Regions from separate parts of the Nitrobacter sp. TKz-YC02 genome, predicted to be linked through region 3. Evidence: predicted binding sites of a transcription regulator. Region 3 holds the regulator's gene; each other region holds the start of a gene.
What was found. The regulator LexA, encoded in region 3, represses DNA repair genes until DNA is damaged. The targets are predictions, from matches to a motif close to TGTTCNNNNTGTGTTCNG.
Positions count from the first base shown of each region.

Region 1: a site for LexA is predicted at 1,759-1,776, ahead of uvrA (excinuclease ABC subunit UvrA). Genes of this name have one in related genera too.
Region 2: a site for LexA is predicted at 8,785-8,802, ahead of ACM561_RS02275 (helicase-related protein). Genes of this name have one in related genera too.

Region 1 covers NZ_CP180728.1:1,739,223-1,748,237, forward strand. Annotated here, with positions in the region: gene ACM561_RS08245 (single-stranded DNA-binding protein) at 1-426, opposite strand, end outside; gene ACM561_RS08250 (outer membrane protein) at 818-1,588, shown strand; gene uvrA (excinuclease ABC subunit UvrA) at 1,865-4,840, shown strand; gene ACM561_RS08260 (BA14K family protein) at 5,050-5,607, shown strand; gene ACM561_RS08265 (vitamin B12-dependent ribonucleotide reductase) at 6,273-9,015, shown strand, end outside.
Region 2 covers NZ_CP180728.1:472,118-483,267, forward strand. Annotated here, with positions in the region: gene ACM561_RS02230 (BolA family protein) at 39-314, opposite strand; gene ACM561_RS02235 (J domain-containing protein) at 425-1,072, shown strand; gene ACM561_RS02240 (polyhydroxyalkanoic acid system family protein) at 1,114-1,437, opposite strand; gene ACM561_RS02245 (DedA family protein) at 1,616-2,275, opposite strand; gene cobS (cobaltochelatase subunit CobS) at 2,558-3,556, shown strand; gene cobT (cobaltochelatase subunit CobT) at 3,600-5,507, shown strand; gene ACM561_RS02260 (esterase-like activity of phytase family protein) at 5,668-6,738, shown strand; gene rpmB (50S ribosomal protein L28) at 6,914-7,207, opposite strand; gene ACM561_RS02270 (DUF3108 domain-containing protein) at 7,761-8,561, shown strand; gene ACM561_RS02275 (helicase-related protein) at 8,996-11,150, shown strand, end outside.
Region 3 covers NZ_CP180728.1:2,045,378-2,056,527, forward strand. Annotated here, with positions in the region: gene ACM561_RS09670 (arylsulfatase) at 1-760, opposite strand, end outside; gene ACM561_RS09675 (SUMF1/EgtB/PvdO family nonheme iron enzyme) at 857-1,054, opposite strand; gene ACM561_RS09680 (DUF3302 domain-containing protein) at 1,418-1,663, shown strand; gene ACM561_RS09685 (HlyD family secretion protein) at 1,660-2,601, shown strand; gene moaC (cyclic pyranopterin monophosphate synthase MoaC) at 2,678-3,208, shown strand; gene glp (gephyrin-like molybdotransferase Glp) at 3,432-4,646, shown strand; gene lexA (transcriptional repressor LexA) at 4,810-5,514, shown strand; partial or broken gene ACM561_RS09705 (ComEC/Rec2 family competence protein) at 5,555-7,264, opposite strand; gene ACM561_RS09710 (hypothetical protein) at 7,411-7,590, opposite strand; gene ACM561_RS09715 (hypothetical protein) at 7,901-8,371, shown strand; gene ACM561_RS09720 (hypothetical protein) at 8,417-8,572, opposite strand; gene ACM561_RS09725 (cold-shock protein) at 8,637-8,837, opposite strand; gene ACM561_RS09730 (hypothetical protein) at 9,054-9,605, opposite strand; gene ACM561_RS09735 (hypothetical protein) at 10,117-10,323, shown strand.

The DNA of each region.
Region 1 (9,015 bases), 310 kb from region 3:
TCCGCCTGACGGACTTCCGGACCCGAAATCGCCGCCGGAATCGTCAGATCCGAAGTTGCCGCCACCGCCGCTGTTGCGGCCATCGAGCATTGTCAGAGTCGAATTGAAATTCTGTAGCACCACTTCGGTGGAGTATTTTTCGACACCGCTCTGGTCGGTCCATTTTCGGGTCTGCAACTGACCCTCGATGTAGACCTTCGAGCCTTTCTTCAGATACTGCTCAACAACCTTGCAGAGGCCTTCGTTGAAAATGACGACGCGATGCCACTCTGTCTTCTCCTTGCGCTCGCCGCTGGTCCTGTCGCGCCAGGTTTCAGAAGTTGCGATCCGCAGGCTGGCAATCGGCCGTCCGTCCTGGGTCCGCTTGATTTCCGGGTCGGCTCCGAGATTGCCGATCAGAATAACTTTGTTCACGCTACCCGCCATCGCCGTTCTCCATGTCCCCAATCCCCGATTGCTAGCTCAAAACCGGTGCTAACCCAAACGGGCGTCGCCGCTTCAAAATCGAGCCGTGACGGCGTTCAAGCAGCCTACACTCCCCTCGCCGCGCCGAGAGGCTAATCGCCGGGTTATCCACGGATCGAAGTACACCGTTCTTTATTTGTTCTCAAGAGATAAACAAGAGATAAAACGGAAAGTCCGCGCGGACCGCTCACCGAGATACCTCCGCCCGCTGGACAAACAATTTGACCCAGAGTGTTGCATTTGAGAGACGGCAATTTGCTGCGTCGGAAGGTATAACTGATTCACAAATTTCGGGGTAACTACCAGCGTTCGCGCTTAGTTGTTGAAACTAAGCCAAAATCCGGGGATTGAAATGAACAAGTTTCTGATTGGGGCCGTCGGTGCTCTCGCCATTGGCCTTGGTACCGCGCCTGCCACTGCGGCTGACCTCGCCCCGCGTCCATATACGAAGGCTCCTCCGATGGTGGCCGCGATTTACGACTGGAGCGGCTTTTACATCGGCGCGAACGGCGGCTGGGGATCGAGCAGGAATTGCTGGAACTTCACAACGCCCGCAGGTGCTGCCGTGGCAAGTGAAGGTTGCCATGACGCAACCGGCGGCACGGCTGGTGGCCAGATCGGCTATCGCTGGCAGACCAGCAATTGGGTGTTCGGCCTGGAAGCTCAGGGTAACTGGGCTGATATCAGTGGCCGCCGTGCCAGCCTCGCCTTCCCCGCCTTCACCAACGACAGCCATCTGGGTGCATTCGGCCTGTTCACCGGCCAGATCGGTTACGCCTGGGATGCCACGTTGCTTTACGTGAAGGGCGGCGCTGCCGTGACGTCTAACCGATACCGGAGCCTTGCTACCGCAACCGGCGTTCAAGTGACCAACAACGTCAACAACACCGACTGGGGCGCTACGGTCGGCGTCGGCCTCGAATATGGGTTTGCGCCAAACTGGTCGCTCGGAATCGAGTACGACCACATCTTTATGGGCGGCAACAGACTTACCTTCATCAACAATGGCGTTGCCGGGGCCGCCGGTACGCTGTTTGGAACCGACAATATCAGCCAGGACGTGGACCTCGTCACGGCGCGCATCAACTACCGCTGGGGTGGCCCAGCCATCGCACGGTACTGATCGCATCTGATCCGACGTTCTTGGAAAACTTGAAAGGCCGGCTTTTGCCGGCCTTTTTGTTTGAGGCACGGGCCGCAGGCAACCCCGCGAACGGCTGCATACTGATAAGCCGTCCTGCTTCTCCCGACGAAATCGGGGATGATCGCTGACGCCCTCTGGAAATTGCCCGCTGTTCTATCTACGTTCCATAGACTGCCACAGATAGCGCCTCTCCGGGGATTGGTCGGCGCGGCGCGCCTAAACGCGGTGCGGCTTCTGCACCCGGAAAAACCTATCATGGACGAAGTCATCAAGGCGAAGCGGCAACAATTGAGTCCCGCGAGTCGCGCCATCACGATTCGTGGCGCTCGCGAACACAATCTCAAGAATGTCGATCTGGAAATCCCACGCGACAAGCTCGTGGTGTTCACCGGCCTCTCCGGCTCTGGCAAGTCCTCGCTGGCGTTCGACACCATCTATGCCGAGGGTCAGCGCCGCTATGTCGAGTCCCTGTCGGCTTACGCGCGTCAGTTTCTCGAGATGATGCAGAAGCCCGACGTCGATCAGATCGACGGGCTATCGCCGGCGATCTCCATCGAGCAGAAAACGACTTCGAAGAATCCACGCTCGACCGTGGGGACCGTGACCGAGATCTACGATTACATGCGGCTATTGTGGGCGCGCGTCGGCGTGCCCTATTCGCCCGCAACCGGCCTGCCGATCGAAAGCCAGACGGTGTCGCAGATGGTCGACCGGGTATTGGCGCTGCCCGATGGCACGCGGCTCTATCTGCTGGCGCCGGTCGTTCGCGGCAGAAAGGGCGAGTATCGAAAAGAACTGGCGGAGTATCTCAAAAAGGGTTTTCAGCGCGTCAAGATCGACGGCGCTTTTTACGAACTCGCCGATGCTCCCACTCTGGATAAAAAGTTTCCGCACGATATCGACGTGGTAGTCGACCGCATCGTTGTAAGGCCGGACCTGGGCCAGCGGCTGGCTGAGTCATTCGAGACTGCCTTGAAGCTCGCAGAGGGGCTGGCGGTGATCGAATATGCGGACGCGCCTCCTTCACCTCTCGCCGGAGAGGACGAAAAGAAGAAAATCGCGAAGATCCACGACAAGAGCGGTCCTGAACGCATCCTGTTCTCGGAAAAGTTCGCGTGCCCCGTGTCCGGCTTCACACTTCCTGAGATCGAGCCGCGGCTGTTCTCGTTCAATAATCCCTATGGCGCCTGCCCGAAATGCGGTGGTCTCGGTATCGAGCAGCACGTCGATGAAGATCTCGTCATCCCGAACAGGGAATTGACGCTGCGCAAAGGCGCGATCGCGCCGTGGGCGAAATCGTCGTCACCGTATTACTTGCAGACCCTCACCGCGCTCGGCAAATTTTACAAATTCGCTCTGGATACCAAATGGAAGGACTTGCCGAAGAAGACGCAGGCCGCGCTTTTGCATGGCTCTGGCGACAGTGAGATCAAGTTCTCCTATGAAGACGGCGTGCGCTCCTACGAAACCAGGAAACCATTCGAAGGCATCATTCCCAACATCGATCGTCGTTATCGCGAAACCGAAAGCGAATGGGCGCGCGAGGAGCTTGGAAAATATTTCTCCGACGTGCCGTGCGATTCCTGCAAGGGCTATCGGCTCAAGCAGGAGGCACTGTGCGTCAAAATCGGGGGCAAGCACGTCGGCGAGATCAGCGAACTGTCGGTTCGTCTTGCCGGCGAATGGTTCGAGACCGTTCCGACAGTGCTCTCGGCGCAGCAGAACGAAATTGCCGGCCGCGTACTCAAGGAGATCCGCGAGCGACTGTCGTTTCTGCTCGACGTTGGCCTTAGTTATCTTACGCTGTCACGCGCGTCCGGCACGCTGTCCGGCGGCGAGAGCCAGCGCATTCGGCTTGCTTCGCAGATCGGTTCAGGCCTGACCGGCGTACTGTATGTGCTGGACGAGCCTTCCATCGGCTTGCACCAGCGCGACAACGCCCGCTTGCTTGAAACTCTGAAGCGGCTACGAAATCTCGGCAATACGGTGATCGTCGTAGAGCACGATGAGGATGCCATCCGCCTCGCCGACCATGTGCTCGATATCGGACCCGGCGCCGGCGTTCACGGCGGCCATATCGTCGCGCAGGGCACGCCGGCCGATATCATGCGCAACCCGAAGTCGCTGACCGGCAAGTATCTCACCGGCGAACTGGCAGTCGAGGTGCCGGATCGGCGCCCGCCGAACCATCGCCGCACCATCAAGGTGGTCAACGCACGCGGCAACAACCTCAAGAACGTCACGGCGGAAGTTCCGCTCGGTCTGTTCACCTGCATCACGGGTGTTTCCGGTGGCGGGAAGTCGACACTGCTGATCGACACGCTTTACAAGGCGATTGCGCGGAAACTGAATAATGCGAGCGATCCCCCCGCGCCCCACGACCGCATCGAGGGTCTGGAGCACATCGACAAGATCATCGACATCGACCAGTCGCCAATCGGGCGCACACCGCGCTCGAATCCCGCGACCTACACCGGCGCCTTTACGCCGATCCGTGAGTGGTTCGCCGGTCTGCCCGAAGCCAAGGCCCGCGGTTATGCGCCAGGCCGTTTCTCCTTCAACGTCAAAGGTGGGCGCTGCGAGGCTTGCCAGGGCGATGGAGTCATCAAGATCGAGATGCACTTCCTGCCCGATGTTTATGTCACCTGCGACACCTGCAAGGGCAAGCGCTACAATCGCGAGACGCTCGAGGTGGTATTCAAAGGCAAGTCGATTTCCGACGTGCTTGACATGACGGTCGAGGAAGCGGCCGAATTTTTCAAGGCGGTACCGCGCGTGCGCGAAACCTTCAAGACGCTGCATCGCGTCGGCCTCGACTACATTCATGTGGGGCAACAGGCCACCACGTTGTCTGGCGGTGAGGCGCAGCGCGTCAAACTCGCCAAGGAACTGTCGAAACGCGCAACCGGCCGCACACTCTACATTCTGGACGAGCCGACAACTGGCTTGCACTTCCATGACGTAAAGAAGCTTCTTGAAGTGCTGCACGAGCTGGTCGCGCAGGGCAATACAGTTGTGGTGATCGAACACAATCTTGAAGTCATCAAGACCGCGGATTGGGTGATCGACCTTGGCCCCGATGGTGGGGACGGTGGCGGCGAGATCGTTGCCTGGGGACCACCGGAAGACATTGTGAAAGCGCCGCGCAGTCATACCGGAAATTTTTTGAAGCCGGTGCTGAAGAAGGCAGGAAAGCCGAAGCGACATAACGCGAGCGAAGCGGCTGAATGACGCACGAGACGCAAACTTGTGAACGATAAACTCATCTATAAGGATTTATTCTTATCATATGATCTGAAACGATATTTTTTCAGTATTTTTTGTTGTGATGGATGCCCGTTCCGGAGATGGAACATTTCCAAAAGCCCCGTTGCGGAACTCGCCACCTATCGCCACGTTTTGTTCGTGAGATTTTTGAAATCCGACATGGAGTTGCGAATATGTTTAGCTTCAAACCAGTACTGGTGGCGGCCGTCCTGGCGGTTGCAGCACCACTGGCCATTGCGTCGCCAAGCTATGCACAGGGATTGGGAACAAAGGCCCAAGGATTCGCCGGCGGCGGCGGCGGTGGTGGCGGCGGACACATTGGCATGGGCGGAGGTGGCCGACACATGGGCGGTGGCGGCTGGCGCGGCGGGCATCACATGGGCATGGGTGGAGGCTGGCGAGGCGGCGGCATTGGCTGGCGTCGTGGTTGGGGCTGGGGTGGCGGGTTTTATCCCGGCTTTATTGGTGGCGGCTTGCTGGGCGGCCCGTGGGGTTGGGGTGGAGGTTGGGGTTGGGGCGGTGGTTGGGGATCGCCTTATTACTCGTACTCATCGCCCTACTACGGCTCCCCTTACTACGGGGATGACGGGTATTACGATGATGGTCCCACCGCGGTCCAAAGCAACGGCAGTGGCAGGGACGCTTCCTACTGCCAGCAGCGATTCAAATCATACGATGTGCGTTCCGGAACCTATTTGGGCCGCGACGGCAAACGCCATCGCTGTCCGTAACTAGCTTGCCCCCTTCATGGGCCTTATCCAGGAGCGGTGCCAAAACACCGCTCCTTTTTCTTTTATCTTCCGCTTTCTGCTACGCGGAGCGCGAGTCGCACCTTAGGCAATCCCTCGCGTGCAATAAATAGCTGCCTTGTGAACAGCGGGCGAAATTCGTCGGTGGGGCGACATCAGAGACTTTTTCGTTTCGGAATCCGTGAACACTCACCGATACTTGAAGACATCCAAGGCTTGATTCGACCCTTGGTTTTCCCCTCTTTCCACCATATTTAGTATTTGATTCAAGAATCTGCACTAGTCCTTGACGTGCGCAAGGGAGTCGTCCTAATTTAGATTTCGGTTGGCGCGAGTATGTTTTGGGTTCCGCCGGTCGCTCCTGAAAGGTTCCAGAATGGGCACTTCGTCCGCCGGTTTGGGCAGCGGAGCGTGGACGTGTCTGCTCTGAGCCAAGGTATCAGGAACACCAAAAACCAGATCGAAACTGGCGCAAATGAGGATGTGAGGCGTTGAGTCCGAGATTGCCACGGGCCGCAGGTCCTCTGGTCGGAATCGGACTTCCAAACAGGGCCGGAACCACTGGCCGAACTGCGGGTGCAAGAGTCCGCGAATGGAAACCGCCAACGCCGCCGAAGCGGTGACGGACAGTTACGGGGCACGAAACAATGCGATTCGAACGGCGCTATACCAGGGACGGTCAATCACCCTATGCCGGGATCGATTTCCGGCTGACCACGAGCGAGATCCGTAATCCGGATGGCTCCGTGGTGTTTCGCCTCGAGAATGTGGAGGTGCCGGAACCGTGGTCGCAGGTCGCTTCCGATGTGCTGGCGCAGAAATATTTCAGGAAAGCCGGCGTCGCGGCGCGCCTCAAGAAGGTCGAGGAGGAAACGGTCCCTTCGTGGCTGTGGCGTTCGGTCCCTGATACAGAAGCGCTCGGCACCCTCCCCGAGAACGAACGCATCGTCGGTGAAACCTCGGCCAAGCAGGTGTTCGATCGGCTCAGTGGATGCTGGACCTATTGGGGCTGGAAGGGCGGTTACTTCACCTCTGAAGAGGACGCGCGGGCCTTCAACGACGAACTACGCTACATGCTGGCGCGCCAGATGGTGGCGCCGAACTCGCCGCAGTGGTTCAACACCGGCCTGCACTGGGCGTATGGCATCGACGGCCCCGGCCAGGGCCACTACTACGTCGACTTCAAGACCGGCAAGCTGACCAAGTCGAAGTCGTCATACGAGCATCCGCAGCCGCATGCCTGCTTCATCCAGGGCATCGAGGACGACCTCGTCAACGAAGGCGGCATTATGGACCTGTGGGTGCGCGAGGCGCGCCTGTTTAAATACGGCTCTGGCACAGGCTCCAACTTCTCGCGCCTGCGCGGTGAAGGCGAACGTCTCTCGGGCGGCGGCCGCTCCAGCGGCCTGATGAGTTTCCTCAAGATCGGCGACCGCGCCGCGGGCGCCATCAAGAGCGGCGGCACCACGCGCCGCGCCGCCAAGATGGTGGTGGTCGATGCCGATCATCCGGACATCGAGCAGTATATTGATTGGAAGGTGAAGGAGGAGCAGAAGGTCGCCGCTCTCGTCACCGGCTCCAGGATCAACCAAAAGCACCTCAAGGCGGTGATGCGCGCCTGCGTCAACTGCGAGGGCTCGGGTGACGATTGCTTCGTGCCGGAGAAGAACCCGGCACTGCGCCGTGAGATCAAGCTCGCCCGCCGCGCGTTGGTCCCTGACAACTACATCAAGCGCGTCATTCAGTTCGCGCGACAAGGTTACAAGGAGATCGACTTCCCGGTCTTTGACACCGACTGGGATTCGGAGGCCTATCTCACTGTCTCCGGCCAGAATTCCAACAACTCGGTGTCGCTGAAGGACAACTTCCTGCGCGCGGTCGAGACCGACGGCGACTGGAATCTGATCGGCCGCACCACCGGAAAAGTGACGAAGACGCTGAAGGCGCGCGAGCTCTGGGAAAAGATCGGCTTCGCCGCCTGGGCGTCGGCCGATCCTGGCCTGCACTTCAACACCACGATGAACGACTGGCACACCTGCAAGGCATCCGGCGATATCCGTGCATCGAATCCGTGCTCGGAATACATGTTTCTCGACGATACCGCCTGCAACCTCGCCTCCGCCAACCTGATGACGTTCCACGACACCGCCTCGAAGCAGTTCGATGTCGATGCCTATGAGCACACCGTTCGTCTCTGGACGGTTGTGCTGGAAATCTCGGTGCTGATGGCGCAGTTCCCGTCCAAGGCGATCGCGGAGCTGTCTTACGAATTCCGCACGCTGGGTCTCGGCTTCGCCAACATCGGCGGCCTCCTGATGACGATGGGCCTGTCCTACGACTCGAAGGAAGGCCGCGCGCTGTGCGGCGCGCTGACCGCGATCATGACCGGCATCGCCTACAAGACCTCCGCCGAGATGGCCGGCGAACTCGGTGTCTTTCCCGGCCACAAGAAGAACGCCGGCCACATGCTGCGCGTGATCCGCAATCATCGCCGCGCTGCGCACGGTCAATCCAACGGCTATGAAGCGCTCGCGGTGAACCCGGTGCCGCTCGACCATGCCTCCTGCCCGCAAGCGGATCTGATCGCCCACGCGACCAGGGCGTGGGACGATGCGCTCGCGCTCGGCGAACAGCACGGCTATCGCAACGCGCAGGTCACCGTGGTGGCGCCGACCGGCACCATCGGTCTGGTCATGGACTGCGATACCACCGGCATCGAGCCTGATTTCGCGCTGGTGAAATTTAAGAAGCTCGCGGGCGGCGGCTACTGGAAGATCATCAACCGCGCGGTACCGGAGGCGCTGCGCGCGCTCGGCTATCGCGAGAGCGAAATCGCCGAGATCGAGGCCTATGCGGTCGGTCACGGCTCGCTGTCCAACGCGCCGGGCATCAACGTCTCCACCCTGAAGGCCAAGGGTTTCACCGACGACGCCATCGCGAAGGTGGAAAAGGCGCTGCCGACCGCGTTCGACATCAAGTTCGCCTTTAATAAATGGACGTTTGGCGAAGACTTCATTCGTGACACGCTCGGCGTCGATACTGACGCCCTCGCCTCGCCAGCCTTCGACCTGCTCACGGCGATCGGTTTCAGCAGGCGCGAAATTGAAGCCGCCAACGTGCACATCTGCGGTGCGATGACGGTGGAAGGCGCGCCGCACCTCAGGGCCGAACACTATCCGGTGTTCGATTGCGCCAATCCCTGCGGCAAAATCGGCAAGCGTTATCTCTCGGTCGAAAGCCACATCCGCATGATGGCGGCTTCGCAGCCGTTCATCTCCGGTGCGATCTCGAAAACCATCAACATGCCGAACGACGCCACGGTAGAGGACTGCAAATCGGCCTACCTGCTGTCGTGGAAGCTCGCGCTGAAGGCCAATGCGCTCTATCGCG
Region 2 (11,150 bases), 1.6 Mb from region 3:
CCACGAGGGACGGACCTTGCTGTCCCCGTGCCCCGCATTCAGCTTCCCGGTTCGCCCGGTACCGTCGCCCGAATCGCCAGCGCGTGAATGGGTCCGGCCAGTTCCACGGCGAGCAGCGTATTTATCATCCGATGACGCTCGACCCGGCTCTTTCCTTCGAAAGCTCGCGACACAATATGAATACGGAAATGCGTCTCGCCGCCCGGCCGATGGCCGGCGTGACCCTCATGAAGATACGACTCGTCGGCGACATCGAGGCTTTCTGGCGCGAAAGCTTCGTTGAGTTTCTGCGAGATGCTATCCTTCACGCTCATGGCGAGCGACTTAACGCCCATCGTTCGTTTCCGTCAATGGCGCGGACGCCGGACGGAATAAATGCGATGTCAAGACTTGAAGCCTAGAGCATTGCGGTGTCAAACACATCATGCCGATAGATTCGTCGAAATTCTTCGATAGCATCCGCATCAAGCCAAGGGCCGGTGCGAAGCAGCCGCGCGCGCGCGAGGAAGTGGTCGCCTGCGAGTGGCCGGACTGTGAGAGCAGAGGGTCACACCGCGCACCGAAAGGCCGTGGCAACGAGCGCGAGTATTTCCATTTCTGCCTCAATCATGTTCGCGCGTATAACCAGTCCTACAATTTCTTTCAGGGCATGAATGCGGACGCGGTCGCGCGCTATCAGAAGGATGCGCTGACCGGCCACCGCCCGACCTGGAAGATGGGCGCCAACGGCACCAAGGGCAAAGGCAAGGCCGGCGACATCGATCTCGACGGCATGGCCGATCCCTTCAGCGTGTTCGGTGAACTCAATGGCCGCGGAAAATGGCGTCCCGGTCCGGGGTCAGGCTCCGAAGCCAAACCCGAGACGCGCAAGGTATTCAACGCGGAGCGCAAGGCGTTACAAGTATTGGGCCTAGGCGCCGACGCGACGCTCGAAATTGTGAAGGCGAAATACAAGATGCTGGTGAAGCAGCATCATCCCGATGCCAACGGCGGCGATCGCTCGACGGAAGATCGCCTGATCGAGATCATCAAGGCGTACAATTACCTGAAGACGGTCGTGCGCAGCGCGTGAGGCGTCGCCTCGCGCGGGTTCCCATCGAAGGTTGACGCGTGTCAACGTTCATCCGTTTTCTTCTCGAGCATCAGTGTGCCTTTTTTCTCAATCACGCCTTGAATTCCGTGGGCCAGGCGACTGAGCAGCCACGGCAATGTCACTTCGAGACGAACATGGTCCTCGGACACATCCATAATTCCCGACACCTGTTGTTTCATGGCAGTGACGGAAAAAACCAGGCGGTCGCCGCTCCACAGTTCTTCATTGACCTGGATTAACTGGGCGTATTGCGTTCGGGCGCTGCCAAGTCCCGCTTTCATCCGGCGCACCGCTTCGTCCTTGCCGAGGCGGTGTGGAATGGACACCACAAGAGGTTTGGTCATGATCGCTCCAATGATAGCGAGTGGAGTGGATTGACATTCGCAACTCACCTGCTGCGGGCGCGCATTGCGAATGTAAAATCCAAAACTCCACTAGAAGTTTCTAGTTGTAGTGGTCCCGTGTTTCTAATACCCGCAAAAGCGCCTGCTGAACCGGGATGCGAATGTTAGAACCGGACCACTAGCCGGTTCGCTTATCCACAGTGGCAGACAGGTTGCAGCCGCGCCCGCGGTAACGCCACCATGTCCCGGCGCCGATGATCGCGGCAACGACGATCACGGCAGCAATCCAGATCAGTTTGCCGAAATGATGAGGTAGCCCGCCATAATGATGCAGCGCCGATATTGCGAGCGCGCCGGGCAAGATATGCGCGGAAGCCCAGAGCAAGATCGCCGGGATGTTCACGGCAGAAAATAGCAACGGCGGCATCCCCAGCGCGCCGGCTGTCAGCGGCACCAGGGCGCGTACCGGTGCGACGAAGCGGGCAAAGAATACGGCCAGCGTGCCATAACGATTGAAGAAGGTTTTGCTCTGCCCGACGAGGCCGGGATAGCGCGACATCGGCCAGATCCCGAGGATTTCGCGTTCGGATCGATGCCCGATCCAGAACGCGCTGCCGTCGCCGATGACGGCCCCGACGATCGCGGCAAGCATGACTGGTAAAAGTTTCAGTTCGCCGCTGCCGATCAGGGCGCTCATTGCGAGAATGATTGTCGAACCGGGGATAAGCGAGCCGAACACCGGAACGGCCTCGAGCAATGCGGCGAGAAAGACGACGAAATAGGCGAGCCCTGCATGGGCGGCCACGAGGCTGCTCAAATGCGCGATGAAATCGGTCACGAAAGTCCTCGCGCCCCGGCTGACGCCTAGTTTCACCAAATGTCTCCAAGGTCTCCTTGGTTCAAGAGTTCTTCCGGCAAAATTTTGGCTGAGCGGGCCTGATTCGCGGAGCAGTCCTTCAAAATCTGCATTTGGTGCATATCTCGATGATATCCCAATGGAACTTTGATCGTCTGACGGGCTTCTGCCGGCTACTGCTCTCTGCTAAATTTCGCGCGGGCCTCTCATCCGTAGCCATGCGCGTCCTGGTTTCGGGAGCGCCCCCCGAACCTCGGAGGATTGATGACGACCGCCGCCATGACCAAAACCGAAACCTCCGCAGGCCTGCCAGACATGAAGGTGTCGGTGCGGCAGGTGTTCGGAATCGACAGTGATCTCGAGGTTCCCGCCTATTCCGGGACCGATCCACACGTGCCGGATATTGATCCCGATTACCGCTTCGATCGCGCAACCACGCTGGCAATTCTCGCCGGCTTCGCCAAGAACCGCCGTGTCATGGTGACTGGCTATCATGGTACCGGCAAATCAACCCATATCGAGCAGGTGGCGGCGCGGTTGAACTGGCCTTGCGTGCGCGTCAATCTCGACAGTCACATCAGCCGGATCGATCTCGTCGGCAAGGATGCGATCGTGGTCAAGGACGGCAAGCAGGTCACCGAATTCCGCGACGGCATTCTGCCATGGGCCTACCAGAACAATGTGGCGTTGTGCTTCGACGAATACGATGCCGGCCGTCCGGACGTGATGTTCGTGATCCAGCGCGTGCTGGAATCCTCAGGACGCTTGACGCTGCTCGATCAGAGCCGAGTCATTAAGCCACATCCGGCGTTCCGCCTGTTCGCGACTGCGAATACCATCGGTCTCGGCGACACTTCCGGCCTTTATCATGGCACCCAGCAGATCAATCAGGCGCAGATGGACCGCTGGAACATTGTTGCCACGCTGAACTATTTACCGCACGACAACGAGGTCGAGATTGTTCTGGCCAAGGCCCGACGCTATCGCACGCCAGAAGGCCGCGATACTGTCGGTAAAATGGTGAGGTTAGCGGATCTCACGCGTAATGCCTTCGCCAACGGCGATCTCTCCACGGTGATGAGCCCGCGTACCGTCATCACCTGGGCAGAGAACGCCGAGATTTTCGACGATCTGGGCTTTGCCTTTCGCGTTACCTTCCTCAACAAGTGCGACGAACTCGAGCGCCCGCTGGTCGCTGAATTCTACCAGCGCTGCTTCAACGTCGAACTGAGCGAATCCGCGGTCAACGTAGCGTTGAGTTGATTCTGTATACCTCTCCCCGCGCGCGGGTCGAGGGAAAGGCGTTATGAGCACCGCATCACCCAGTAACAAGTTCCGTACCGCGCCGAAGGAAGCGCCGACCGAGCCTTTCAAGCGTGCGGTGACGTCCTGCCTGCGCGCCATCGCCCGACAACCTGAGCTTGAAGTGACGTTTGCCATCGAGCGGCCTGGTCTGTCGCCGGGTAAGGCGCGGCTACCTGAGCCCGGGCGCAAGATGAGCAGGCGCGACGCGGCGATCGTGCGGGGTCATGCGGATTCGATCGCGCTGAAGATCGCCTGCCACGATCCGAAAGTGCACCGCAAGCTGATGCCCGGTAATCCGCAGGCGAAGGGCGTATTCGACGCAGTAGAGCAGGCTCGGGTCGAGGCCATTGGCTCTCGCCGGATGACAGGGGTCGCAAAGAATCTGACTGCGATGCTCGACGATCATTTCCATCGCGGCAAATACGACGAGATCACCGACCGTGCCGACGCGCCGCTATCGGATGCGCTGGCGATGATGGTGCGCGAGCGGCTAACCGGCCTGCCGCCGCCTACCGCTGCGTGCAAGGTGGTCGATCTTTGGCGACCGTTCCTGGAAGACAAGATCGGCACTCGGCTGGATCAGCTCAGCCATTTTACCGAGGACCAGGCGAAGTTCGGCGACCTCGTGCACGACCTGTTGTCGGAGCTCGATCTCGGTGACGACACCAATACTGAGACAGAGAAGGAGGAGAACCAGGACGACAACCGCGAGGGCGAGAACGATCAGTCCGGCGCGGAAGGCTCGCTCGACAGCGAGGCCGCCCAGGAGATGAATGCGGATCAGGCGCAGGATGCGACTGATGAAATGCCGGACGGCGCCATGGAAAGCGCGCAGGCTTCCGCGAGCGATACTTTCGAGGATGGCGACCTTGCTGAGGATGAGATGCCCGGCGAGGCAACGCGGCCCAATGTGAGGGGCGCCAATGAACCGCGCGGCCCGGAATATCACGCTTTCGCGCCAAAATTCGATGAGATCATCGCTGCTGAAGACCTCTGCGATCATGACGAACTGGAGCGGCTGCGTAGCTATCTCGACAAGCAGCTTGCGCACCTGCAGGGCATTGTGGCGCGGCTCGCCAATCGCCTTCAGCGTCGCTTGATGGCGCAACAAAATCGCGCCTGGGAGTTTGATCTGGAAGAAGGCATTCTCGATCCGGCGCGGTTGGCGCGCGTGGTGATCGATCCCTATCAGCCGCTATCGTTCAAGCACGAGAAAGAGGCGACCTTCCGTGATACCGTGGTGACGTTGCTGCTCGACAATTCCGGTTCGATGCGAGGCAGGCCGATCACGGTGGCCGCGACCTGCGCCGATATTCTGGCGCGCACGCTGGAACGATGCGGCGTCAAGGTCGAAATTCTCGGCTTCACGACGCGAGCCTGGAAGGGTGGACAGTCGCGTGAGGCGTGGCTCGCCGCCGGCAAGCCGGTCACGCCGGGGCGGCTCAACGATCTCCGTCATATCATTTATAAAGCCGCCGATGCCCCCTGGCGGCGGGCCCGGAAAAACCTCGGGTTGATGATGCGCGAGGGTCTGCTCAAGGAGAACATCGACGGTGAGGCGCTGGACTGGGCGCATAAGCGGCTGCTGGGCCGTTCCGAGCAGCGTAAAATTTTGATGATGATATCTGACGGTGCACCGGTCGATGATTCCACTCTCTCGGTCAATCCGGGAAATTATCTCGAGCGTCACCTGCGATGGGTGATCGAGGAAATCGAAACCCGATCTCCGGTCGAATTGATTGCCATCGGCATCGGTCACGATGTGACGCGCTATTATCGCCGCGCGGTGACCATCGTGGATGCCGAAGAACTCGGCGGCGCTATTACCGAACAGCTCGCCGAACTGTTCAGCGAGACGCATGATCCGCCGCCGGCGCCAGTGCGCCGCCCGCGCAAGCTGCATTCGTAGTAGCTCGGCGCGCGTTGGTGGCATCCCGCCCGGGACGCAAACGCGTTGCTTCGCAAAAGCGGGGCCATTACACACAGCCGGTGTGCGCAGCGACCCCCGGCGGTGCCAACATGCCGCGGCTGCGTATGGGACGCATCGCCGACAGATCGGTCCTCCGCGAATGGCACCATTGATCGATCGCCGCAGCCTGCTTTTCCTGATGTCAACCGGCCTGCTGTTGACGGACCCCTCCGCGGCCAGCGCGAGATTCGCAACCCACGCGCTTGAACAACCGCCGCCTGACGAGCTTACGCCGCCAGCGGCGGTGTCGATTGCCGTGAACGCCCGTCATGTCGCCTCGTTCGATCTGCGTGATCACTCGCGCACACGCTTCGGATCGCTCGCCTTTCGCAGCGGGCTGATCCTCACCTCCTCGTTTCGCGGCTTCGGAGGGTTGTCGAGCTTGCGGTTGGATTCAAAAGGGCAACAGTTCATTTCCGCCAGCGACAAAGGCACCTGGTTCACCGGCCGCATCGTCTACGGGACGGTCGGTGAGATGGTCGGGCTCGCGGACGTCGAGGCTGCGCCGATGCTAGGACACGATGGCAGGCCGATCACAGCGCGCGGCTGGTTCGATACTGAATCGATCGCGCTCGATGGATCGCTGGTCTATGTCGGCATCGAGCGGGCCAACCGGATCATGCGCTTCGACTTCGACAAGGGATATACCGGCGCGCGGGGAGAAGAGGTCGAAGTGCCGGCGGCAATCCGCGGGCTGTCGTTTAACCGGGGGGTTGAGGCGATGGTGGTCGTTCCACGCGACAGACCGCTCGGCGGCACGCTGATCGCGATCTCCGAACGTGGGCTCGATACGGGTCGCAATATCATCGCGTTCCTGATCGGCGGACCCTCGCCCGGCCGGTTCGCCATCCATCGGACCGAGAATTTCGATGTCAGCGACGCCTGTTTACTGCCTGCGGGGGACCTGTTGATTCTCGAACGCAAATTCTCGCTGACCGGCGGCATCGGTGTTCGCATCCGCCGGATCAAGATCGACGCGATCGCGCCCGGCGCGCTGGTGGATGGCCCCTCGATTTTCGATGCCGATCTCGGACAGGAGATCGACAATTTCGAAGGAATCAGTGCGTTCGTGAACGACAAGGGCGAAGTCGTTCTAACGCTCGTGTCCGATGACAACTTTTCGTTGATCCAGCGCACGCTGCTAATGCAGTTCACGCTGGTCGAGAATTGAAGCGGTGGGAAGGTCAGCGCTCGAGGCGGACAATCGGAGCTGCTGCTACTAGAGGCGTTTCCGAGCGAAGCATGTCCTCGGGCTTGACCTGAGGATTATGACCTGTTCGCGTGAAGAAACACGTTAGATTAAAATCATGAGCCTCGCTTCTGATTCCGTCAGAAGCGGAAAGGCTCTAGCTGGCCTTGGCGGTCTGCTTCTTTTGGATCTGGCGCTTGATCTCGACCGCTTTCGGTGAAAGCTCTGAGTCCTTCGCCTTCAATAAAAAGGCATCGAAACCGCCGCGATGGTCCACGCTCCTCAGGGCATGGGTCGACACCCGGAACCGGAGCGAACTAGCCAGAGTTTCTGACACAAAGGTGACGTTCACCAAGTTCGGCAGGAAGCGCCGCTTGGTCTTGATGTTGGAATGGCTGACCCTGTGGCCCACCAAAGGAGCCTTGGCCGTCAGTTCGCAGCGCCGGGACATACGAAAATCCTCTGTCGTCCCCGGCATCTGCTTTCAAGGCGGGCTCGGGGTTCGAAATCGTGTCCATTTTAGGAACGCCGGACGTATAGGGGGACAGCAGCAGGGCGTCAAGGCGTCGGGACCGAACTCGGCTTATTTGCGCTCATGAACCCCATCCGTCTCATTATTCCGGCCGGATTTCTGCGCGCGTTGCCTGCATCGTGTCCTGCATCATATAAAGGGCGCAATCCGTATCGACGGATGGCCATCGACCACGGTGTTGCAGAGGAGGCCGAGATTTGTCAGGGCCCGAAGCGGTAATCCCGAGCCGACCCTGTTTTTTCACGTGTTCGCAGATGTGCCGGGCTGGGTTCCCTCGGTGGCTTCTGCTTAGATGAGGATTCAACGGTCGTTACAACCGGCGATAGTCTGCAGGCTTGGGAAAGCCAAGTCTGTTGGAATATTCGGGACCAGACGGAGACATGCAGGGCCACCCGTTGTGAGCTTATGCCGGACGACGTTGCTCCGATGGATTCTTTGTTCAATTTGGCAACTGGCCGGCGTGCCGTTTGCCATGTTTGCCGCGATGTTGACGGTAGCGGCGCCGGTGGCGGCGCAGGGCAAGCTTGAGGCTCGCTATGACGTCACCTTGGCGGGGATTCTCGTCGGCACCGGCGCCTGGACAGTCGATATCCTCGACGATCAGTATTCGGCCGCGGCAAGCGGGGGCGCCACGGGGCTTCTTAAGGCGCTTGCCCACGGGACCGGCACGGGCTCCTCGCAGGGCCGCATCGTCAACGGCGCGTTGATTCCCGCGAGCTATATTGCGACCATCTCGTCCTCCAAGAAATCCGAGACCATTCGCATGTCGCTGGCGGGCGGCAATGTAAAGGATTTCGTCATCGAGCCGACCCCACCGGTCGACCCCAAGCGCATTCCGGTCAACGATGCGCACAAGCGCGGTGTGTTCGATCCAATGAGCGCAACGCTGCTGCGGGCTCCCGGCACTACCGACCCGCTCGGCCCCAGCGCCTGTCATGCCTCGACCGGGATATTCGACGGCCGCATGCGCTACGACCTGCGCCTCGACTTCAAGCGCATGGACATGGTGAAGTCGGGAAAAGGCTATCAAGGCCCGGTCGTGGTCTGTGCGATCTTTTTTTCGCCGATCGCTGGCTACGTCCCGGACCGCTTCGCGATCAAATATCTTGCCGCCGAGCGCAATATGGAGGTCTGGCTGGCGCCGATCGCCGGCACACGCGTGCTCGTACCCTATCGTCTGACGATTCCAACGCCGCTAGGCACGGGCAAGCTGGAGGCGACAGAGTTCCACACGACTGCCATACCGCCGCAGACGGCAGCTAAAACCCGGTAGGAGTGGGCACTGCGCGGGACCGGCGACAGGTCGTTTCGTTTCAAGAGAATCCTGTTGACTCCTGCTGTTGAATTCATGCGTCCATGGATTCATAAACGAAGAGAAATTGCTGCTCTTGTTAAGCGGCGCAGAACTTGATCTAGTTTCCATAGGTCCATTCAAACACGAGATGTTGCGGTGAACGAAGCCAGATAGATCAGGAGTCAGCGATTCGGGCGCGATTCGTTCCGGACTCGTTCCAAAGCTTAAGCTGCGGCTCGGCATGCGTCGCATTGTGAAACACATCCGATCCCGTGGTGCGGTTGCGTCCCCTCCAAGCAGGGTGCCTACGCAAATGTTGGGATCGATCGAGCCAGGCCAATAGCCTCCAGTGGAGCTTTGGATTTGACATTCGCCTTCCCGCTCCGCTAGCGCCGCAAAAGCCCTCGGAAAATATGGCCTTTTCAGCTTCGATATTTCCGCCCGGCAACGGTCGCGCGCCCGGCGCGGGCGTGACGGCAGTGCTCGGTCCGACCAACACTGGCAAGACCCATTTGGCCATCGAGCGGATGCTGGCGCATTCCTCCGGCATTATCGGCCTGCCGCTGCGACTGCTCGCTCGCGAGATCTACAACAAGATTGTCGACCGCGCCGGGGCGGATTCCGTCGCCCTGGTCACCGGTGAGGAGAAGATCAAGCCGGCCCGCCCGCGCTTTTGGGTCTCGACCGTCGAAGCGATGCCGCGCGATCTTGACGTGTCTTTCCTCGCCATCGATGAAATCCAGATCGCGGCCGACCTTGAAAGGGGCCATGTTTTCACCGACCGCCTGCTACGCCGGCGTGGCCGCGACGAGACGTTGCTGCTCGGTGCAGCCACCATGCGCCCGATCGTCGAGCGGCTTTTGCCTGGCGCGAGTATCGTCACGCGCCCGCGGCTATCCCAGCTTGAATTCGCCGGCGACCGCAAGATCACCCGGCAGCCTCGCCGCACTGCGATCGTCGCCTTCTCGGCGGACGAGGTTTACGCCATTGCCGAACTGATCCGACGCCAACACGGTGGGGCAGCGGTGGTGTTGGGATCGCTTAGCCCGCGCACCCGTAATGCGCAGGTTGCGATGTTCCAATCCGGTGACGTCGATTATCTGGTCGCCACCGACGCGGTCGGCATGGGTCTCAATCTTGACGTCGATCACGTTGCCTTCGCTTCGGACCGTAAATACGACGGCTACCAGTTTCGCCGGCTCACGCCGGCTGAGTTCGCGCAGATTGCTGGCCGCGCCGGCCGCGCCACTCGCAACGGCACCTTCGGCACCACCGGACGCTGTGCGCCGTTCGAGCCCGAACTCGTGGACGCGCTGCAGAACCACACTTTTGAGGCCGTCAGAACGCTGCAGTGGCGCAATTCCGATCTCGATTTTTCTTCGCTCGGCGGGTTGCAAGTCTCGCTGGCGCTGATTCCCTCGCACGAGGCGCTGACCCGCGCGCCGATCGCCGAAGATTTGCGGGTGCTCGATCACGCGGCGCGCGACGTCGAGGTGCGCGCCATGGCGCAAAGCGCGGCTGCGGTGGAGCGGCTGTGGGACGCTTGCCAAATCCCGGATTATCGCAAGATCGCGCCGGCGGCTCACGCCGAACTGGTGACGACACTGTTTGGCTTTCTGATGCGTGAAGGCAAGATTCCTGACGACTGGTTCGCGGCCCAGGTCGCGCAGGCCGATCGTGCCGACGGGGATATCGATACCTTGTCGGGACGGATCGCGCAGATCCGGACCTGGACTTTCGTGGCAAATCGCCCGGACTGGCTGGCTGATCCCGGGCACTGGCAGGCAATTTCGCGAGAGGTCGAAAATAAATTGTCCGATGCGCTGCACCAAAGGCTTACGGAGCGTTTCGTTGACCGCCGGACCAGTGTATTGATGCGCCGCCTGCGGGAAAACACGATGTTGGATACGGAAATCGGCAAGACGGGTGAGGTGATCGTTGAGGGCCATGTGATCGGCCGTCTTGACGGATTTACGTTTGCGCCGGATGCGGCGGAGGCGGGTTCCGAAGCCAAGGCCTTGCAGGCGATCGCGCAAAAGGCGCTAGCTGGCGAAATCGAGGCGCGCGCGGAGAAATTGTCGGGGGCGGCGGACGACCAGTTTGTGCTGACCTCGGATGGCACCATTCGCTGGACGGGAGACGCGGTGGCGCGACTGGTGGCTGCAGACGACGCGCTGCATCCGCGGCTGCGGATCATTTCCGACGAGCGGCTGACCGGAGCGCCGCGCGAGGCGGTGCAAGCCAGGCTCGACCTATGGTTGAAAACCCATATCGAGAAGCTTCTCGGGCCGCTATTCGAGTTGTCTAAAGCGGAGGATATCACCGGTATCGCACGCGGCATTGCCTTCCAGTTGATCGAGGCGCTCGGCGTGCTGGAGCGGCAAAAGGTCGCTGCGGAACTAAAGGATCTCGATCAGCCGTCGCGCTCGTCCTTGCGCAAGTACGGGGTGCGTTTCGGCGCTTACCATATCTATTTCCCCTTGCTTTTGAAGCCGGCTGCGCGGTCGCTGGCCTCACTGTTGTGGGCGCTGAAGCAGGAGAATGCCGACCTTTCGGCGCTGTCCAGCG
Region 3 (11,150 bases):
ACGGCCGGTTGGCGCGCGCCTGACGGCCGATGAAATCCTTGGCAGCGCCCAGGAACTCCTCGTCCACCGTCGGCATGCGCGCGACGTTCAGCGGGCCAGTGTCCTCGATCTTGCCGTCCGCCGAAGATTTGATGACGCCACGGGGACCGTACTTTTTCCGGAATTCAGCATCCTTCGGATAGAAGTAGCCCTCCGGCTCCTCTTCGGCGTTGAGGTGGTAGAGGTTTCCGAAGAACTCGTCGAATCCGTGCTTGGTCGGCAAGTGCTCGTCACGGTCACCGAGATGGTTCTTGCCGAACTGGCCGGTCGCATAACCCTGCGTCTTCATGACGTCGGCAATGGTCGGCATCCAGTCCTGAATGCCGTGCGGGTCGCCCGGCATGCCGATGGTCAAAAGGCCGGTGCGGAACGGCTCCTGTCCGAGAATGAACGAGGCTCGCCCCGCGGTGCAGCTTTGCTGTCCATAAGCATCGGTAAAGATCGCGCCTTCATTCGCAATGCGGTCGATGTTCGGTGTACGATAGCCCATCATGCCCATGGTATAGGCGCTGATCTGTGGAACGCCGATGTCGTCGCCGAAGATCACGAGGATGTTCGGCTTGCGGCCGGCCACCGGCGCTGCGGGATGCCGCTGCGCCTGCGCGAGGTGCGTGGACGCAGTAGCGCCGAGCGCCGCCGCTGCGAGCGACGTGCTGGCGAGCAAAAGCTTGCGACGATCCAGAGTGCCAATCTTCGATGTGTTCTGATGGTCCTTGCTCATCTTGTCCTCTCTTGAGTACCTTTGGATGAACTTTTCAACAGCCGGCAATACGGCCGACCAATCTATTGACGCGCTATTTCCACGCTCACCATCTTGCTAACTGGCCGATAATCGGCAGCCACCTCCAACCGTCACTTTGTGACCGGTCGCTCTCACAAACTCTCTGAAGTGCCGATTGGTGACAGCAGTACGGTCCATCCAGAAAGCGCCGATGGTAACCGGTGCGCCGCCGCCTCTTTCGGATAATGCTTGTCTGATCCAATGCGGGAAGGTACCGCCGGAAATTAACATCATGCGGCTGTCACGAACCGCATTGCGAAGCGCGATATTGCTCACGTTCAGCACGGAACACACCCACTGGCAATTAACGGGGCATCAGCGCATTTTTGTAACAGGCGTCTAAAATTAGAACCCTCAGTATCCGGAACAACATTAATCCTCAGAACCGCCAGCCGTCCATACCTTTCGCAATCAATGCTGCGGCTCGTATGGATTTTCGTTTGTCCGGCCGACGAACATCAAACCTTATTAGCAACGGCTGCGCACATAGTTGGAGACAAGGCAAAACGTGCGTATAGTCGTCTTCGCCACATAAGCCACATAAAAAAGGGCGGGCAGCAAATTGCACCGCCTGGCTAGTTGCGAGGTAGCCGACCGATGAGCGCTCTCGATTATTTCGCCTGGGTCGTCCTCGTTGTCCTCGTAGCCAGCACCGCATTCGTCGTCATCTTCATGGCGATGCTGCCGGGCATGATCGCCAAGCGCCGCAATCATCCCTGGGTCCAGGCCGTCACGGTGGCTGGCTGGATTACGCTCTTCCTCGGCTTCGCCCTGTGGCCGGTCGCCCTGATCTGGGCCTATGTCGATGTCCCCGCGCCGCGCAGGACAGAGGTGGTGTCGTGATCGTTGTTCTGCTCAACGTCTATCTCGTCATCCTCTTCATCCTGGTGAAGCTAAAGATCGTTTCCTTCAATCTTTTTTGGAAAGTTTCACCTGTCATCGTGTTGTTGCTGCTCCTGGTCGGGCTCTTTATCCCAATGGGATGGGGCGCACCGCAGGGCCCGGCCCTAGTGGTGCGCAATTCTGTTCAAATCGTCTCCAACGTAACGGGCGAAGTGTCCGAGGTACCGGTTCAAGCCAACACGGCGCTAAAGGCTGGCGACATACTTTTCAAAATTGATCCGACGCCCTACCGCGCGACCGTTGACGCGCTGACGGCGCAGCTAAAATTCGCTCAACTGCGACTGTCACAGATGACGCAGTTGTATGAGCGTGCCGCGGGACGCCACTTCGACGTTGAGCAACGGCAATCCGAGGTTGATCAACTGAGAGGACAACTAGAGGGAGCCCAGTGGAATCTAGACAAAACGACCATTCGCGCGCCGACCGATGGTTATGTAACCAATGTTGCGCTGCGGAAGGGTGCGCGAGTGGCCAATCTACCGCTGGCTCCGGTGATGGCATTCATAGACACATCCGACACTCTAGTCGGTGTCGAACTGGCACAAAATGACGCGCGATATGTAGCGCCCGGACAGGAGGTCGAAGTTACGTTCAAGTTTCTGCCGGGCCAAATTTTCCCCGCGAGGGTCGAAAGCGTCCTTCAGGCGATCGCCACCGGCCAGGTACAAACATCGGGCCTCGCCGTCCAGCCAAAGCAGATTGAAGCGGCTCCCTTCGTCGTGCGCGTTAAGCTTGATGACGCTAGGCTTGCAGCGAGCCTTCCCGCCGGCACCACCGGCACAGCCGCCATCTTCACTGATCGCGTAAAGCCAGCCCATATCATTCGCAAAGTTCTGCTGCGACAAACGGCGATTATGAACTACATATTGCCGTTCTAGGCATCACGAAACTCACGCAGGCGTCTAGCCTCTCCCTTGTGAGTGAGGGAAGAAAACAGCTCAGGATTTGATTGATATGGCAGACAAGAAAAACAAGACCGCCGGGAAACACAAACCCGCCCTCACCCACATCGACGTCAAAGGCGAGGCGCGGATGGTCGATGTCTCGGCAAAGCCCGCAACCGAGCGTGTCGCCGTCGCCGAGGGTCAGGTCGTCATGACCAAGGCGACGCTCGACTTGATTGAAAGCGGCAACGCCAAGAAGGGCGACGTGCTTGGCACCGCGCGCATCGCCGGCATCATGGCGGCCAAGCGCACTTCGGATTTGATCCCACTCTGCCATCCCCTGGCGCTATCGAAGGTCACACTCGATATCGAGGCCGACAAGAAAATTCCGGGCTGCCGCGTCCGCGCAAGCGTCAAAGTCTCCGGCCCGACCGGAGTAGAGATGGAAGCCCTCACGGCGGTATCCGTCGCCTGCCTGACGATCTACGACATGATCAAGGCCGTGGAACGCGGCGTTCGGATCGAGGGCATTCACCTCGTCGAGAAAAAGGGTGGCAAGTCTGGCCACTATCTTGTGACGGATACCGCCTCAGAACCATAGCCGCCGCGCGAACGCGTCGTTAAGCGGCATTTTGGCTCTTAGTACCGTTGTATGCGAGCCGCGAGTTCGGTAGATGTTTGACGCGTCCGCCAGGCGCATCGCGCCTAGCGCGTATTCCGCAAAATGGATACCGGTTTTTCGATCGGAATACGCGCAAGTTATTGATTGAGGGGATTTTCTTACGGCTGATCGCACGGCCGGAAAATGCTCTAGGAGAATGGCCATGCCCCTGATGACGGTAGCCGACGCCCTTGCGGCCGTTCTTGCCGGAGTCGAACCGCTCCCGGAGGAACCCGTGGCTCTCGAAGCCGCGCATCGCCGGGTGTTGGCGCGCGATCTCCCCTCGCGCCGGACTCAGCCGCCGGTCGCAATGTCGGCGATGGACGGCTATGCAGTGCGCGCAGCGGACATTGCGACAATTCCAGCACGGCTACAGGTGATCGGTGAGATCGCCGCGGGACGACCGCTCGAGCGCGCGCTGCAAACTGGCGAGGCCTTGCGGATTTTCACCGGCGGCGTAGTGCCGGACAGCGCCGATACAGTCGTGATCCAGGAAGACACCGAACGCGACGGCAACCACGTCATCGTCAAGGAAGCCACTGCTCCCGGAAAGAACATTCGTCCTGCCGGCGTGGACTTTCGTGAGGGCGACGTCCTGATCCGGGCCAGCAGCCATCTCACCGACCGCCATCTTTCCCTTGCTGCCGGCATGAACTATCCAGACCTGCCGGTGCATCGCCGTCCCACAATAGCGATGCTCGCCACGGGCGACGAACTGGTCTTGCCGGGCGCGACGCCCGGTCCGGGCCAGATCATCCTATCCAATGGTTATGCGCTTCGCGCACTCGCCCGAGGCGAAGGCGCCGAGGCGATCGACCTCGGTATCGCCGCCGACACAATGGATGCCACAACCGCCGCGATCCGCCGCGCCCGCGAGAGTGGCGCCGACATTCTGGTTACGACCGGCGGCGCGTCGGTCGGCGACCATGACTTCGTCAAGCGTGCGCTGGAGGCGGAAGGCGTGGAGATTGCGTTCTGGCGGATCGCACTGCGGCCTGGCAAGCCGATGATGCACGGACGTCTAGGCCCGATGCGGGTGATCGGCCTCCCCGGCAATCCCGTCTCGTCCTACATCTGCGCGTTTCTGTTCATGGTACCGCTGATTCGTGCGCTATCGGGGCGTGAAGATGTGCACCACTGCATCGAACCGGCGCTGCTCGGAAGCGATGTTAGCGCCAATCAAGCTAGGCAGGATTATCTGCGCGCCCGGCTCACGCCCTCGACGGACGGCCTGCCGATCGCGACGCCGATCGGGCATCAGGACAGCTCGCTGATGGGGAAACTCGCTGCGGCAGAGGCTCTCGTAATCCGCACGCCATTTGCGCCGGCTGCAAGCAAAGGCGAGCCCTGCGCCATCATTAAGCTTTCGCTGTCATAAAACGTCGCTTTGTTGACCTTAAATTAAAGGGTTGCGGAACACATATCGAACATATAGTGTATGTTCATGATTTGTTTCGAGGTTCGTGCTGCGGGGTTATAAGGGCTGCAGGCCCGATGTCCCCTAGTTGGCAGGAATCCCATCAACCAGGGACTGGGTCGGGATGCTCACGCGCAAACAGTATGAACTCCTGCGTTTTATCAACGAACGGCTGAAAGAATCCGGCGTGCCGCCCTCGTTCGATGAAATGAAGGACGCGCTCGACCTGCGCTCGAAGTCCGGCATCCATCGCCTGATTACCGCGCTGGAAGAACGAGGATTCATCCGCCGTCTGCCCAACCGCGCCCGCGCCATCGAAGTTATCAAGCTGCCCGAACTCGCCGCCAGCGGCGGCGGCCGTCGCGGTTTCACACCGAGCGTCATCGAAGGCAATCTGGGCAAAGTCCGCCGCAGCAGCGGCGGCACTGTCGTCGACGATGCGGAACGTCCGGTCGCCGTTCCGGTGATGGGACGGATTGCAGCCGGCACGCCGATCGAAGCGTTGCAGACCTGCAGCCACACCGTCAGCGTGCCGCCCGACATGCTTGGTACCGGCGAACACTACGCGCTTGAGGTACGCGGCGATTCCATGGTCGATGCCGGAATTCTCGATGGCGATCTTGCGTTGATCCAGCGGAACCAGACCGCTGATACCGGCGACATCGTCGTTGCGCTGATCGACGACGAGGAGGCGACGTTGAAACGCTTCCGCCGTCGCGGCGCTTCGATCGCGCTGGAGCCGGCGAACACGGCTTACGAAGTTCGCATACTTCCGCCCAATCGGGTCCAGATCCAGGGCAGACTGATCGGCATTTACCGCAAGTATTGATTTCATCAGGAGCGAAAAACTCCGACCGTGGACGAACCGTTCAATCGTCCGGCTGGAGATCCTCGGGCGCCGGCGTGGCGTCGGCCGGGGGCTCTGGTTTTGATTGCAGCTGTGCCGACAGTTCATCGACGGCAGCGGATGACCAGGGACGATCGACGCCGACAGGACGTACGGCATCAACAGCAAAGTCGGATCTTGAAGCACCAGATCTTGAAGCACTTGGAGTTCGCCACAAGGCAAGAGCGCCTTCACGCCGCAGCCTGTTTTGATCGATCACTTGCGCAGGGCACCCCTCCGGAGCCTGCCACGGCGTCAACATGAGCTCGGCCCGAGCGCAATCATCCTGCATCGCCTCCGGACGCCGCGTAAGCGCGACAAGTCCACCTCCACTCATCTTGACCACGCAGCCCTCATCGTCGCATGAGACGCCCTCCGCCAACGTAGGGTCGGCAGACCCACGCCCATCCCCGTCGGCGGCGAGCCATTCCCTGACCGTGAAAGGGTCCTTACTCGTGCTGATGAGACGCAGCCGGCCGTCCCCGCCCCTCACGGCGACGTTGCGGCCTTCCGCGGAGATCAAGATATCCGGCGGCGTCACCGCAAGTGACCACATGATCGCCAGCCCGACCACAGCTGCGCCGCTCCAGCGCAGCCGCGTTCTCAACAGTCCCAGCAGAATGATGCCCGCAGTCGCCGCGAGCAGCGGCCCCGTTCCAAAAGCAGCCGTATGACCGACGGCGCCCGGAAGCGCCGCTACCCATTGAGCCACAGCGACCATCCATTCGATGCCAAAGTCCATCAGCCGCCAGAACACGCCGTCGAAGCCAAACGGCATGGCCGCAAGTCCGAGAAGCCCGGCCGGCATCACCAGCGCCGAGATCACCGGCATCGCCAGCAGGTTCGCAACCATGCCGTATGGCGTCACCCGATGGAAATGGAACGCGACATACGGCGTGGTCGCGAGTCCGGCCACGAGTGACGCCAGCGCCAGCATAGCGATTTCGCGTCCACCCCACAGAGCGGCCCTCGCCGTCGGCGAGTGATCGGGGGTTGCAAGCATCTTCGGCATCCCGACCTGAACCAGCGCCACCAACCCGAGCGTCGCCGCGAACGACATTTGAAAGCTCGGGTGGATCAATGACTCCGGTGCGATCACAAGCACGATCATCGCAGCGACCGCGAGTGTGCGAAACGTAATGGCGCGCCTGTCCACCATTATCGCAATCAGCACCACCGCCGTCATAAAGAACGAGCGTTGGGTCGCGACCTCGGCGCCCGACAGCAGAAGATAAAAAGCGGCTGCTACGAGCGCCGCTGCCGCCGACCACTTCTTAATCGGGAACGTCGCCGTCAGCGCCGGGACAAGCGCCAATAGCGCACGCACCGCGAAGAAGACCACGCCAGCGACGACGGCCATGTGATAGCCGGAAATCGAAAGCACATGGCCCAGCCCCGAAATGAACATCGCCTCATTCACCGGCGCCGTGATGGCGTCGCGCCGTCCGGTCAGGAGCGCGGTGGCAATGGCTCGCGAGTCGTCACTGAGAACAAGACGGATACGGGCGTCGATGGCGTCGCGCAGTTCCTGCATCAGCGCGGCATAGCGCAACGCGAGCCCACCACCATGCGGAGAGCTCACGGTCTTGATGGCGCCCATGACGAAGCCGGACGCGCCAATGCCATGGAAATACATATCGCGGGCGAAGTCATAGCTTCCGGGCCGCACAGGCGTAAGCGGCGGCTGCAGCCGCACGAATACAATATAACTTATTGAAATACTTATATTATAAAAATGCCAGTCTTAAACCCCACAAGACTACCCACAATAGCGCTAGGAGCCTACAGCTTACGCGGCGGCGTTCGAAGCACAGGATTCTTCGCGGGACGAACGGCTGCCTATCGCGATGCGATTTTGATAATCCACTTTTTCGGCGTGCTCGACACATCCTCCAGGACGGAGTGAACAATTCCAGCCACGGTCAGGCCGGACAGGGTCACGCTCGCTTGCCTTCCGCTGAGCTGGGCAAAGCGAAAACGCCTTGCTTCAATGAATTCTGTTGTTTCGAACGTCTGCATGAATTGCTCCGGTATCGCGGCAAGACGCGCGAGACATAGCGGACAAGCGTTAAAGAGATTCAAAACGAAAATCGCTCGCCGAGAGACCAGCGGGGACCGTCCGATGGAAAAGCATTGCACGCGTGGCTCCCGGGGACTGGGCCGCTACCGCGGCTTTCAGATTTAGCGCGCTCCAAAATTTCCTGCGCGTGAGCGGCTTGGGATAACCCTGTGCACAGCCTGTGGAAAACTGCCTAAATTACGACTAATTTTATCAGCTAAGCTGCTGTTATTGTGTCTTTTTATTTTCATTTGTTGCGTGGTGCTCAAAATGAAAAGATTTCAATTGCTTGTTCTCGCGGCTTCCATAGTCGGAATTTCGCCACCTGCATTCTTCTTATCGGCAATGCCTGCGCAGGCAACCCAATGCGTTACAGAACGACCGCCAAACGCGCGATCGCATTGGTCCTATCGGCTCATAGACAGCCGAAAATGCTGGTATGCGGGCAAACCGATGTTGTCGAAATCAATGTTGTACTGGTCGCCGACCCGAACGACACAAGCGCGCAAAACGGAATGCGGTGGTCTGTCCGAAGCCGCTCAGCTTAGGGTTTTGACCGACGAGAATACAAAGCTGAAGAAACTGCTGGCCGACGCGCAATCCTACCGAAAACCAAACGGGCTTCCAGCAAATTACACTCTCCTGGACGCACAGGCTTCAATGCAGGACGATTCTTTAATTCAGGACGAATCCTTCGAGGCGCTTTGGCGCGTACGCTTCCTAGAAGCGATCGAAAAATAGCAATCGTTAAGCCGCCGGCGAACCGGCGGGCCTGACGCAAAGACATCAACCCGATTTGTTCAGCTTCTTGATCTTCGCGTCGGTGGCTTCGATCGACGCGGCGAGTTCCAAGATTGCCTTGGACAAAAGCTCTGCCGCCTCTTTGTGATCCTGCGATCGCGCTGCACGAAGCGCGTAGTTTTTGGCTGAAGACAGCGACATCGGTCTTTCCTTACCGGCAAGCCTGAGGGCAAATAGGGCCGCCGGCGTGACCGGCGGTCTTTCTTCAAACGCGCAGGTTCTCTGCCGATTCCTTGCCGCGGTTCGCGACAACTTCATAGCTGACCTTCTGACCCTCGTTGAGGTTCGAAAGCCCAGCCTTCTCGACGGCCGAGATATGAACAAACACGTCCTTGCCACCGTCGTCGGGCTGAATGAATCCAAAACCCTTTTGCCCGTTGAACCACTTCACTGTGCCTGTAGCCACGTAAGTATCTCCACAACGATTTAAGAACCCAGATCACAAACCAGGCATGACCGACTGGCCTGCGTGGACGGCGCTAGAAGGCGGACCCGTCCGGCAACCATAACTCCAATTGCTCGATCTGGTTCCCGGAGCTCGCCCAGGCGAGGAATGCAAGGAAAACCCGCCGGCGGACCGGCGGGCTTTCGACTCGGTCGGGATCACGTCATCGGGGATCGGCTATGCGCTCGCTCGTTCGACCTCCGCCTGATCGGCCCATTTATCGACCTTGTGTGTGAGCCAGTTCGGGCCGCGATCGCCGAGGTGTGCATAGGTCTCGACGATCGGCCGGATTGGCTCATAATCTTTGCCAAGGTCAGCGACCATCACGTCCGCGGCCGATTTCACAAGTCGCCTGATCCGGTCGACATAGTCATTGAGACAGGGTTCGCTCTCGCCGGCCTGACAGCCCTCCAGCGTGTCCGCTAATGAGCGGAGTTCGTGCATGGCCCACGCTATCTGGATCACCGCACCTGGCATCGAGGAAGCAACCGTGTACGTGCCGACAAGCTCCAGCGAGCTCCGCCATTCGGTTAGCTGGGTGCATCGCTCGCTAAGAATCATGCCGTCGGAAATCTGGGCATTGGACTTTTCGACTTCCGCGCCTGCGTGAGCATCCCAGAGGCGCTGAATATCACGGGCTATGGCAACGACGGGGTCGTCTGAAGTCGTCTGTGAGTGGCCTCTGTGAGGTGCTGCGGAGGGTTTCGTGGTATGTCGTGAATCAGCCATGGCGAAGAAGCCCTTTTCTCGCTGGGGTTAGAGCCGGGTGCAAGGTAGCCGCCTTGCCCCGGCTTGCATATTCTGGTATCAGTTTTTATGGCAAAGTCAACAAAAACTGGTAGCAGTAAAAAGAAGCGCGGTAGACCTGCACTGTATGAGGGCAGCGAGGGCAAGGGGGCGCCACAGATTGGGCTTCGCCTGCCACCTGGTGAATTGGCCGCCATCGATGCATGGATCAAGAAGCAGTCGGACACTCTAAGCAGACCGATAGCCATCCGCCGCCTCGTCGAGATCGGGCTGAAGGCAAAGGGCCCCAAATAACGGGAGTGCGGCCGCCATGGATGACTACACATTCACCGTTGAGAAAGACGAAGTCGGCCTAGTTACTGCGTCATTGTGCAGTGGCTGGATGGTCGTCGGGAATGCGTGACTGGCTTTGGTGACCAGCATCAGGCCGAGCAATGGATCCAACTTGAAGCTCCCGGATGGCTGCTCGACACCCTGAAGAAGGGCAAATGAAATGAAGGCCCCTTATAAATTCGAACGTGCTGAGCCGGTTTCGAAAGAGGAGAAGAAAGCTCGTAAAGAGCTTCGGGCAGCCGATGCGAGAGTGGCAATGGCTGAGCATGAGAAGGCAACCGAGGCGTTCGCCAAAAACCGCGAGCGTCTTAAAGCCGAGCGGCTGGCCCGTGAGGCTGGTGCCACCACGCCGCCGAAGCGAGACTGAAAGGCGGTTAGGAATGCTCTTGCGCGCCCACGCATTGTTCGGCTGGGACGGGATTACCGCACCTTTCGTCCCGAACCCGAATTGGCCCGCTGTTCCTCCAACTCCGGCGGGCCTTTTTGAGCGCGTTGGGTGATGTCCTCCATCTCGCCATGTTCAGCGGGCTTTTTGCACACAGTTTGGTCTGACTGGAGCCATTTCCCGTAGGCATTAACCCCGCCCAGGACGGCTGAGCAGCCCGTCTGCACTCCAATGGGTGACTTGATCCGCCGGGAAACTGGCGGGTCTTTTTTGTGCCGGCCAAAGATTCGCAAGGAACGCCCTTCCCGTCCGTGCGTTGTCCAGGAGACGGAGAAACGCCCCCCACGTTCCTTCGTTCAACCCCCTGCAGCCCGTCGGCGCGCCCCTCGCCGGCGGGCTCGCGCTTTCCAAGACACTCCGCCTCTCTCGGCCTTACGTAACTAGCCGAATCTTACGTAGCCGGTAACGTTAAGGACGGATGCTAGTGAACGTTATCCGGCCCACCCATATTTTTGGTGGATGGGTGTGACGCCTAAAAAGTCTTTTGACGTTTACCGCAACAAGAGCCGCCCCTCGGTACGCTTGGCAATCAGACCTGGCGCTAAGCTGCCTCCCCAGTTTCCGGCAAAAGATTGGGTCTTGATCAGCGAGCGCGAGAGCTCCACGGTTCATTCCGACGCAAGGTTAGACATAGCTGTTAAGGGCTATTGCTATTTCGAAGTCATCAAGGGATAGGGCAACTCGGAAAAGCAAATGGCCCGAAGCATTGCCCGGACCATTCACATCGAGAGCAAGCGTACATCCGGCTC